3 regions of the Kitasatospora sp. NBC_00374 genome follow, and region 2 is predicted to be linked to each of the others. Evidence: riboswitches for the same ligand, from Rfam matches in the RefSeq annotation. Region 2 holds a riboswitch; each other region holds the start of a gene.
What was found. A riboswitch is a leader RNA that binds a small molecule or an ion and turns the genes downstream of it on or off. The one in region 2 is predicted to bind thiamine pyrophosphate.
Positions count from the first base shown of each region.

Region 1: linked by a shared signal. The riboswitch ahead of OG871_RS19230 (cytosine permease) and the one ahead of thiO (glycine oxidase ThiO) in region 2 are both predicted to bind thiamine pyrophosphate.
Region 3: linked by a shared signal. The riboswitch ahead of thiC (phosphomethylpyrimidine synthase ThiC) and the one ahead of thiO (glycine oxidase ThiO) in region 2 are both predicted to bind thiamine pyrophosphate.

Region 1 is NZ_CP107964.1:4,271,380-4,274,648, reverse strand. Features, by position in the region: gene OG871_RS19235 (glycerophosphodiester phosphodiesterase) at 1-237, opposite strand, end outside; gene OG871_RS19230 (cytosine permease) at 400-1,761, opposite strand; TPP riboswitch at 1,752-1,903, opposite strand; gene OG871_RS19225 (S1C family serine protease) at 2,126-3,269, shown strand, end outside.
Region 2 is NZ_CP107964.1:2,587,455-2,590,723, reverse strand. Features, by position in the region: gene thiS (sulfur carrier protein ThiS) at 1-97, opposite strand, end outside; gene thiO (glycine oxidase ThiO) at 94-1,266, opposite strand; TPP riboswitch at 1,235-1,347, opposite strand; gene OG871_RS11565 (NAD(P)/FAD-dependent oxidoreductase) at 1,471-2,616, shown strand; gene OG871_RS11560 (Rv2175c family DNA-binding protein) at 2,664-3,029, shown strand; gene thiE (thiamine phosphate synthase) at 3,026-3,269, shown strand, end outside.
Region 3 is NZ_CP107964.1:4,501,388-4,504,656, reverse strand. Features, by position in the region: gene thiC (phosphomethylpyrimidine synthase ThiC) at 1-1,499, opposite strand, end outside; TPP riboswitch at 1,495-1,630, opposite strand; gene OG871_RS20260 (hypothetical protein) at 1,725-1,931, shown strand; gene OG871_RS20255 (flotillin family protein) at 2,174-3,269, shown strand, end outside.

The sequences.
Region 1 (3,269 bases), 1.7 Mb from region 2:
CTGCGGCGACTTCCAGGAGCCGAAGTCCAGCTCGCCGAGCTGAGCCAGCGTCATCGCCGACACCGTGCCGCTGCCGTTCGAGGTGCGCCGCACCGTACGGTCGTGGACGCAGACCAACTCACCGTCGGAGGTCAGGCGGACGTCGCACTCCAGCCCGTCCGCACCCTCCTCGATCGCCCGCTGGTACGCCTCGGCGGTGTGCTCGGGCAGCGCGGCGGAGGAGCCGCGGTGGGCGATCACCTTGACCGACCTGCGGTCGGGCGGGCCGGCGGAGGCCGCGGCGGAGTCGAGGGGCTGGGTGTCCACGACGATCACCCTACGCGGGCCAGGATGGCCGAAAGCCGCCGCCATGGGGAACGTGCGGTGAACAGCTCCCCGGCGGCGGCTTCCGTGGCGGTGTCAGACCGCCTTGCGGACCAGCGTGGTCGCCCAGGTGGCGAGGGCCGCGGTCAGGAAGGCGAACAGCGAGGCCGAGGTCCACGGCTGCGCCTCGAAGCCCACCGCGGACTGCAGGTCATGCCAGAAGCCGGTCCACCAGCCGGCGACCGGGGTCGGCGCGATGAACTGGTAGGTGGCGAAGCCCACCGCCCAGGGCAGCAGCATCAGCGGACGGGCCGGGGCGTCCTGCTCCAGGTTCCAGCCGGTGCGGCCGGCGCCGAAGAAGTAGTCGACCGCGAGCACCGCGAAGAGCGGCACGAACACCGCGCCGATCAGGTAGAGGAAGTTGGTGTAGCCCGCGCTGAGCTCGTGGATCCACAGGGCGAGGCCGGTCACCAGGGCGCCGATGCCGACGGTCAGCACCCGGCGGTCGATCCGCGGGAGGAGGTTCTGCACCGACATGGCCGTCGAGTACACGTTCGCGAACGACTGGTCGGTCTCCCGCAGGACCAGGACCAGCAGGAACACCCAGCCGGCCGTCACCCCGGTGAACGAGTCGAAGATCTTCGCGCTGTCGCCGCCCTGCTGGAGCAGGGCGATCAGGCCCAGCACGTAGCACCAGACCTGGGCCACCGTGTAGCCGGAGAAGGTGCCCCAGAACGAGGCGCCCGGGGTGCGGGAGTGCCGGGTGTAGTCCGCGGCCAGCGGGACGAACGAGATCGACACCGCGATGACCGCGTCCGTGGCGGTCAGGAAGCCGTCCCAGTTGCCGGCCCCCGGGTCGGGGAAGCCCTGGCGGCCCAGCTGCACGGTGAAGTAGACCATCGCGACGCCCACCGCGATCGCCACGTACTTGCGCAGCACCGCGATCGAGCCCAGCGGCCAGATCGTCAGCACCGTGGTGAGCGCACCGGCGAGCAGCACGAACAGCCAGCGCCAGCCCTGCGTCCCGGCCACGTTCTGGGCGCCGCCCGCGATCACGATCAGCTCGAACACGCCCCAGCCGATGCACTGCGCGATGTTCAGCACGGTGGGCAGGTACGACAGCCGCGTCCCGAACAGTCCGCGCAGCACGGCCATCGCCGGAGCGCCGGTCCGGGCGCCGATCAGCGCGGCCACGCCGAGCATCGCGGTACCGATCACGGTGCCGACCACGATCGCCGTCACGGCGGCGGCGAAGGAGAGCTCCGCGCCCGCCGTCCCGAGCACCGTGGCGGCGCTGGAGAAGCCGATCAGGCTGATCCCGAGGTTGGCCCAGAGCGCGAACTGGGCGCGGAAGTCCAGGGTTCTCGGAGGTTCGGTGTCGAGCACCAGGGGTGCCTCGGGACGTTCGGCCACGGCGGTGGCGGACGTGGAGGCAGGGGAAGGCGAAACAGCCGTCATGGCCGATACTCCCTACGCCGGCATTACCCGGACAGGTTCCGGCGGTCTGCGTCCCCTCGACCACCCGCGCCGTGGTACCCATGGCGTACGGTCGAACAGCGCACTCTCAGCCTGGTTGGTCCAAGCTCCCGCGTCGTGTCAGGTTGGAGCGCCAGGCTAACGGGATCGGCGTCGAACGCCAAGGCCGGGCGGGGTGCCGTCCGCATCGCGGGACTTCTCCGCACCTCGGCCGGACGGCCGGCCGACCCCCGGTTGTCGGGAGCACCTAAGCATTCTCATGACTTCTTCAGGGGGCTGCTTACGGCAACTGAATCGGCTATGCGAAAAACTATGGCCAAGGTCCTGTCAGCTATGGAGGTCGTCCGTGAGCACCGAGCACGAGAGTGGGTCCACCGGGCCGCGGGTGGGTCAGTCCTCCGGCGTCCCAGAGGCGGGTGCTCTGTCGAAGCCGGCCGAGACCGCCGCCCCGGCGGCGCCCGGGTACATCGACGCTCCCCCGCCGGTGCTGCCCGCCGCGCCGACCGCCCCGGCCCCCGCCCCCGGCTACCTGGACGCGCCGCCGCCCGCCGCCCCGGCCGCGCCCGTCGCCCCCGCGGTGCCGGTGCTCGCCGAGGGCACGCCGCAGGGCGACCCCAACCCGTACGCCCACCCGGCGACGTCGGCCGGGTACCCGCAGGCCGCGCCGCAGCCGTCCGCCGAGGAGGCGCACCACCCGTTCGGCGCCGGGCACCCGCTCGGCGGCTGGGGTACCCCGCCCGGCGGTACGGGCGGTCCCGGGCACCCGGCCGAGTGGGGCGTACCGGGCACCCCGCCCGGCCCTCGCAAGAAGCGCGGCGGCCTGATCGCCCTGGTCGCGGCCGTCGCCGTGCTGGCCGGCCTGGCCGGCGGTGCGATCGGCGTCTCGCTGACGGACGGCAAGGACGGGTTCACCGGCTCCACCAGCCGCACCAGCACCACCGTGACGGTCGGCGACAACCAGAAGGCCCTGGACCGGGCCCCCGAGTCGGTCGCCGGCATCGCCGCCAAGGCACTGCCCAGCACCGTCACCATCAAGGCCCAGAACTCCAGCGAGTCCGGGACGGGCACCGGTTTCGTCTTCGACACCGAGGGCCACATCCTCACCAACAACCACGTGGTCGCCCCGGCGGCCAGCGGCGGCAAGCTGACGGTGAAGTTCTCCGACGGCTCCTCGTACCCCGCCTCGGTGGTGGGCCGCGCCCAGGGCTACGACGTGGCCGTGGTCAAGCTCGACAACCCGCCGAAGGACAAGCTCGTCCCGCTCCCGCTCGGCGACTCCGACAAGGCCGCCATCGGCGACGCCACCATCGCGATCGGCGCCCCGTACGGCCTCGAGGGCACCGTCACCACCGGCATCATCAGCGCCAAGGACCGTCCGGTCGCCTCCGGTGACGAGACGGGCTCCCAGGCGTCGTACATGAACGCGCTGCAGACCGACGCGTCGATCAACCCGGGCAACTCCGGTGGCCCGCTGCTCAACGCCTCCGGTC
Region 2 (3,269 bases):
AGGGCGCCCTGCTCAGCTGCGCCACCACCTCGGCCAGCGTGGTCGCGGCGGGCAGCTCGCGGGGTTCGCCGTTGACGGTGAGCGGGATCTGGTTCATGACGTGACCTCTGCGGTGAAGCGGCTGGGGGAGAAGGGGGCGGCGAGCTCGGGCACGGCCCCGGTCGCCAGGTGGTCGGCGATCAGGTCGGCGGTGACCGGGGTGAGCAGGACGCCGTTGCGGTAGTGGCCGGTCGCCGCGGTGAGGCCGGGCAGCGTGGTCGGGCCGAGCAGCGGGGCGTTGTCCGGGGAGCCGGGCCGCAGCCCGGCACCGGTCTCCACCAGCGGCAGCTCGGTGATGCCGGGGATCAGCTCGTGCGCGTCGCGCAGCAGCTCGTACACCCCGCCCGCGGTCACGGTGGTGTCGTAGCCCAGCTCCTCGCTGGTCGCCCCGATCACCAGCTCGCCGTCGGCCCGCGGCACCAGGTAGATGTGCTGCCCGCGCACCACCGCCCGCACGTTGCGGGACAGGAACGGCGCGTACGGCGCGGGGATCCGCAGCCGCAGCACCTGGCCCTTGACCGGGCGGACGGCCGGCAGCACGCCCGGCGGCAGGCCGGGCAGCAGGTGGCTGCGGCAGCCGGCGGCGAGCACCAGCTGCCCGGCGGTCAGCTCGGTGCCGTCGGCCAGCCGGACGCCGGTGGCCCGGCCGTCCGTGACCACCAGTTCGGCGGCCTCGGCACGGTGCAGGACGACACCCTCGCGCGCGCAGGCGGCGAGCAGGGCCTTCGACAGCCGCCGCCCGTCCACCTGGTGATCGCCCGTCACCTGCAGGCCGCCGCGCACCCCGGGGGCGAGCATCGGTTCGAGCCGGCGGCACTCCCGGCCGGTCAGCCAGTGCGACTCAAGGCCGAGCCGCTGGTGGAAGGCGAGCAGCTCGCGCAGTTCCGCGCGGTCGTCGGAGTCCAGCGCCACGGCCAGCGTGCCGGTCTGCCGGTAGCCGGTGTCCAGGCCGGTGGCCGCGGTGAGTTCGGCCGCGAACGCGGCGTACCGCTCGTTGGAGGCCATGCCCAGGCGCAGCAGCGGCTCCTCGCCGTACTGCAGCTCCGTGACGGGGGCCAGCATCCCGGCCGCGACCTGGGCCGCGCCGCCGCCCGGGGCCGGGTCGAGCACGGTGACCGCGAGCCCGCGCTGCGCCGTGCGCCAGGCCACGCCGAGGCCGATGATGCCGCCGCCGACGACCAGGACGTCAGGTGTCCGTGCCAAAGTCGATACTCCCTTCGCCGGCATGACCCGGATCAGGTTCGGACGGTCGCAGGCCGCCGCAGCCCGCCTCTCAGCCCGGTGCGCCGGGCTCCCGTGTGGTGTCCGTCCACCATAACGCCGGGCGCGTCCCAGCCCGAAGGTGCGTACATGGCGTGGACACCCGCTCGCTAGGCTGGCCCGGTGGTCGAACTGAAGCGAACCGGACGGGTGGTCGTGGTCGGGGCCGGCATGGCGGGCGCGCAGGCCGCGCTGGGTCTGCGCCGCGGGGGCTGGGAGGGCCGGATCTCGCTGCTCGGCGACGAGCCGCACCGCCCGTACGACCGGCCGCCGCTGTCCAAGAACGTGCTGCTCGGAAAGGCCGACGCCACCACCTTCGAGATCGACTGGGAGCACCTCGGCGTCGAGCTGCTGACCGGTCGCCGGGCGCTCGCCCTGGCACCCGGGGTGCTGCACACCGACGGCGGTGAGCTGCCGTACGAGGGCCTGGTGATCGCCACCGGTGCCGAACCCCGCCCGCTGCCCGGGGCTCCCGGCGCGCGCCTGCTGCGTACCGTGGACGACGCCCTGGCGCTGCGCGAACGGCTCCGCCCCGGCGTGCGGCTGGTGCTGGCCGGGGCCGGCTGGATCGGCGCGGAGACCGCGACGGTGGCCCGGCAGCTGGGCTGCGAGGTGACCGTGGTCGAGGCCGGGCCGGCGCCGCTCACCGGTGCGCTGCCCGAACCGCTCGGCGCGGTGATGGCCGGCTGGTACGCGGCAGCCGGGGTCGGGCTGCGCTGCGGGGCCGGGGTGCTGGCCGCCGAGCCCGGTGCCGTGGTGCTCACCGACGGCACCCGGCTGCCCGCCGACGAGGTGCTGGTCGGGATCGGCGCCCGGCCCGCCACCGGATGGCTGTCCGGCTCCGGCGTGGAGCTGGACGCGGCCGGGGCGATCCTGGTGGACGAGCGGCTGCGCACCGGCGCCCCGGGTGTGTGGGCGGCCGGTGACTGCGTCTCCTACCCCTCGGCCCGCTCCGGCGTCCGGCTGGCCGTCCAGCACTGGGACCACGCACTGCAGTCCGGCACGGCGGCGGCGGCCTCGATGCTCGGCGCGGACGCCCCGTACGACCCGGTGCCGTACTTCTGGTCCGAGCAGTTCGGACGGATGGTGCAGTACGCGGGCCGGCACGCCGAGGCGGACGAGCTGATCCACCGGGGCTCGCCCGAGGAGCCGTCCTGGACGGTGCTGTGGTTGCGGCAGGGCGCCCTGGTCGCGGCCCTGTCGGTGGACCGGCCGCGCGACCTCAACCAGGCGCGGCGGCTGATCGACCGGGGTGCGGTGCTCGACCGGGCGCTCGCCGCCGATCCGGCCGTCCAGCTCAAGGCGGCGGCGGCCTGACCGGGCGGTAGGTGCGCGGGGGTCGCCGGAGGTGGCAGTCTGGGGGCGTGAGCAAGATTGATCCCAAGATTGAAGCCCTTGTCCCCGCGTGGCTCTACCTGCCCGACATCTCGGAGCTGTGGGGGGTGCAGATCACCGAGGTCCGGGACCAGGTGAGGAACCGGACCCTGCTGGCCGTCCGCCGCGGCGAGAACAACTCGCTGCAGGTGCCCGCCGACTTCATCGAGCCCACCGGACCGGTCAAGCACCTGGTGGGCACCCTCACGGTGCTGCGCGACTGCGGGCTCAACGACGAGGAGATCCTCGAGTGGATGTTCACCGAGGACCCGTCGCTTCCCGGCAGCCCGATCCAGGCGCTGCGGGAGAACCGGGGCACCGAGGTGAAGCGCCGCGCCCAGGCCATGCTGCTGTGACGGCGGACGCCCGCGCCGCGCTGGCGGACGCCCGCCTCTACCTGTGCACCGACGCCCGCCGGGAGCAGGGCGACCTGCCCGAGTTCCTGGACGCGGTGCTGGCCGGTGGCGTGGACATCGTCCAGCTGCGGGACAAGGGGCTGGAGGCGAAGCAGGAGCTGGAGTACCTGGAGGTCTTCGCGGACGCCGCCCGGCGGCACGGCAGGCTCTTCTCCGTCAACGACCGGGCCGACGTGGCCC
Region 3 (3,269 bases), 1.9 Mb from region 2:
GCGCCGGGGTGGCCCTTGGCCAGGTCCGCCGCGTGGGCGGCGATCTTGTAGGTGATGACGCCGGTCTTCACGTCGTCCCGGTTGGGCAGGCCCAGGTGCTCCTTGGGGGTGACGTAGCAGAGCATCGCGGTGCCCCACCAGGCGATCATCGCCGCGCCGATGCCCGAGGTGATGTGGTCGTAGCCGGGCGCGACGTCGGTGGTGAGCGGGCCGAGGGTGTAGAACGGCGCCTCGTCGCAGATCTCCCGCTGGAGGTCCATGTTCTCGCGGATCTTGTTCATCGGGACGTGACCCGGGCCCTCGATCATCACCTGGACGTTCCTGTCCCGGGCGATCCGGCCGAGCTCGCCGAGCGTCTGGAGCTCGGAGAACTGGGCGTCGTCGTTGGCGTCCGCGATCGAGCCGGGCCGCAGGCCGTCACCGAGCGAGAAGGTGACGTCGTACGCGGCGAGGATGTCGCAGAGCTCCTCGAAGTTGGTGTAGAGGAAGTTCTCCTGGTGGTGCGCCAGGCACCAGGCCGCCATGATCGAGCCGCCGCGCGAGACGATGCCGGTCTTGCGACGGGCCGTCAGCGGGACGTACCGCAGCAGCACGCCCGCGTGGACGGTCATGTAGTCGACGCCCTGCTCGCACTGCTCGATGACGGTGTCGCGGTAGACCTCCCAGCTCAGCTCCTCGGCCTTGCCGTCGACCTTCTCCAGGGCCTGGTAGAGCGGCACGGTGCCGATCGGCACGGGGGAGTTGCGCAGGATCCACTCGCGGGTGGTGTGGATGTTGCGGCCGGTGGAGAGGTCCATGACGGTGTCGGCGCCCCAGCGGGTGGCCCAGGTCATCTTCTCCACCTCCTCCTCGATGGAGGAGGTGACCGCGGAGTTGCCGATGTTGGCGTTGATCTTCACCAGGAAGTTGGTGCCGATGATGGCCGGCTCCACCTCGGGGTGGTTCACGTTGACCGGGATGACGGCGCGGCCACGGGCCACCTCGTCCCGGACGAAGTCCGGCTCCAGGCCCTCGCGCAGGGCCACGAACTCCATCTCCGGGGTGATCACACCCTGCCTCGCGTAGGCGAGTTGGGTGACCGCGGCGCCGTCGCGGCCCCGCAGCGGGCGGCGCGGCCGGCCGGGGAAGACCGCGTCCAGGTTGCGGAGGTTCCCGCCGCGCGGCGAGGTGTGCTTGATCCCGTCGTCCTCGGGGCGGGCCTCGCGGCCGTCGTACTCCTCGACGTCGCCGCGCTGGCGGATCCACGGGTCGCGCAGCGCCGGCAGGCCGCGGCGCACGTCGGGCTCGTAGGCCGCGTCGGTGTACGGCCCGGAGGTGTCGTAGAGCGGGACGGTGCGGCCGTTGGTGAGGTGGACCTCGCGGTACGGGACCCGCAGGTCGGGCCGGGATCCCTCCAGGTAGGCCTTGCGCCAGGCCGGGGTCGGGTAGCCGGTGGCCGCGCTGCTGACCGGGGCGGCCGTGCTGCGGGCAGACTTCTGCTGTGCATCAAAGACGGTCATCTGACCTTCTACTCCCTACGCCGGCATTATCCGGTCCAGGTTCCTGCGGTCGGCGCAGCGGTCGGCACGTCCTCGACGTGACCGTTCAGCGCCCTCTCAGCCCGGTGCTCCGAGCTCCCGTGTCCGCAGGCGGTTTGCCTGCGTAAGACGTCCAACACCGTAGCGGGCCGATCCGCCCAGGTCCAGACAGGTTCCGGACAGTGGACGCGGTGGCAGACTGGCCGGATGGTCGGGCTGACGGGGCGGGTGACGGGCAGGATCGGGGCCGGGCTGGTCGGCGAGGTGCTGATCCATGTGCCCGAACGGCAGGGGACGGAGGCCTTTCTCGCGTACCTGGCGGTGCCGGGCGAGCCGCTGGCGCCGGGGACACCCGTCGTGGTGCTGGAGTACCAGCCGCCGCGCACGGTCTACGTCGGCCCGGCGTACGGGTGACACCGCCGCCCGGACGCCGACCACCCGGACGCGACCGCCGCCCCTGACGCCGACCGCCGCCACCCTGCCGCGCACGCCGCCGTCTTGACGCAATCTTGACGCCCCTGATGCGCAATCAGGACGCCCGAGCCTTCCCAAGCGATCACAGCAGGCGAAGAATCTGCTGCTGCCACCGCGTTCCGCGCCGTCCTGCACATCAGAGCGCAGCCACGGAGCCGGTGCGCTTCGAAGGGGGAAAGCCGATGCTCATCGGCATCGCGGGGGCCGTGGCGGCCTCCATCGTCGTTCTGATCGTGCTCTTCAAACTGATGTGGCGGGTGGCGGAGCCGAACGAGGCGCTGGTCATCTCGGGCTCCACGCACCGCACCGAGGGCCTCGCCGACGGGCTGGGCTTCCGGATCGTCACCGGCCGGGGCACCTTCGTGGTGCCGGGCGTGCAGGTGGTGCGCAAGCTGTCGCTGGACCTGAACGAGGCCGAGCTGGACGTCGAGTGTGTGACGTCGCAGGGTATTCCGGTGCACGTCAAGGGCGTTGTGATCTTCAAGGTGGGCGACGACACGGTGTCGATCGCCAACGCCGCCCGGCGCTTCCTGGACCAGCAGAAGATGATGGGCCAGCGGGTGCACAACGTGTTCGCGGGCCATCTGCGGTCGATCGTCGGCGGGTTGACCGTCGAGGACATGATCCGCGACCGGGAGCGGCTGACCGGGGAGACCCGGGCCGCGTCCGGTTCCGAGATGGAGAAGCTCGGCCTGATCATCGACTCGCTGCAGATCCAGGAGATCCTGGACCCGACCGGCTACATCACCAACCTGGCCGCCCCGCACGCGGCCGCCGTCCAGCGGGACGCCCGGATCGCGGCCGCGGAGGCGGACCGCCGGGCCACCGAGGCGGAGCAGGAGGCGTTCGCCCGCAAGGCCGAGGCGACCCGTAACTCCGGTATCCAGCAGGCCGGTTACCAGGCCGAGATGGAGACCGCGACGGCCCGCGCGATGCAGGCGGGACCGCTGGCGCAGGCCGCCGCCCGGCAGGAGGTCGTGGTCCAGGAGACCAAGGTCGCCGAGCTGGAGGCGCACCGCAAGGAGCAGCAGCTGCAGGCGGACGTCCGCAAGCCGGCCGACGCCCGCGCGTACGAGACCAGGACCAAGGCCGAGGCGGACCGTGACGCCCGGATCTCGGCCGCCGAGGCGCTGGCGCGGGAGACCGAGCTGAAAGCGGGTGCCGAGGCGAACCGGGTGAAGGTGGCGGCCACCGCCGAGGCGGAGGCGACCAGGGCCCGCGGTCTGGCGGCGGCCGAGGCGACCAAGGCGACCGGTCTGGCGGAGGCCGCCTCCGCGG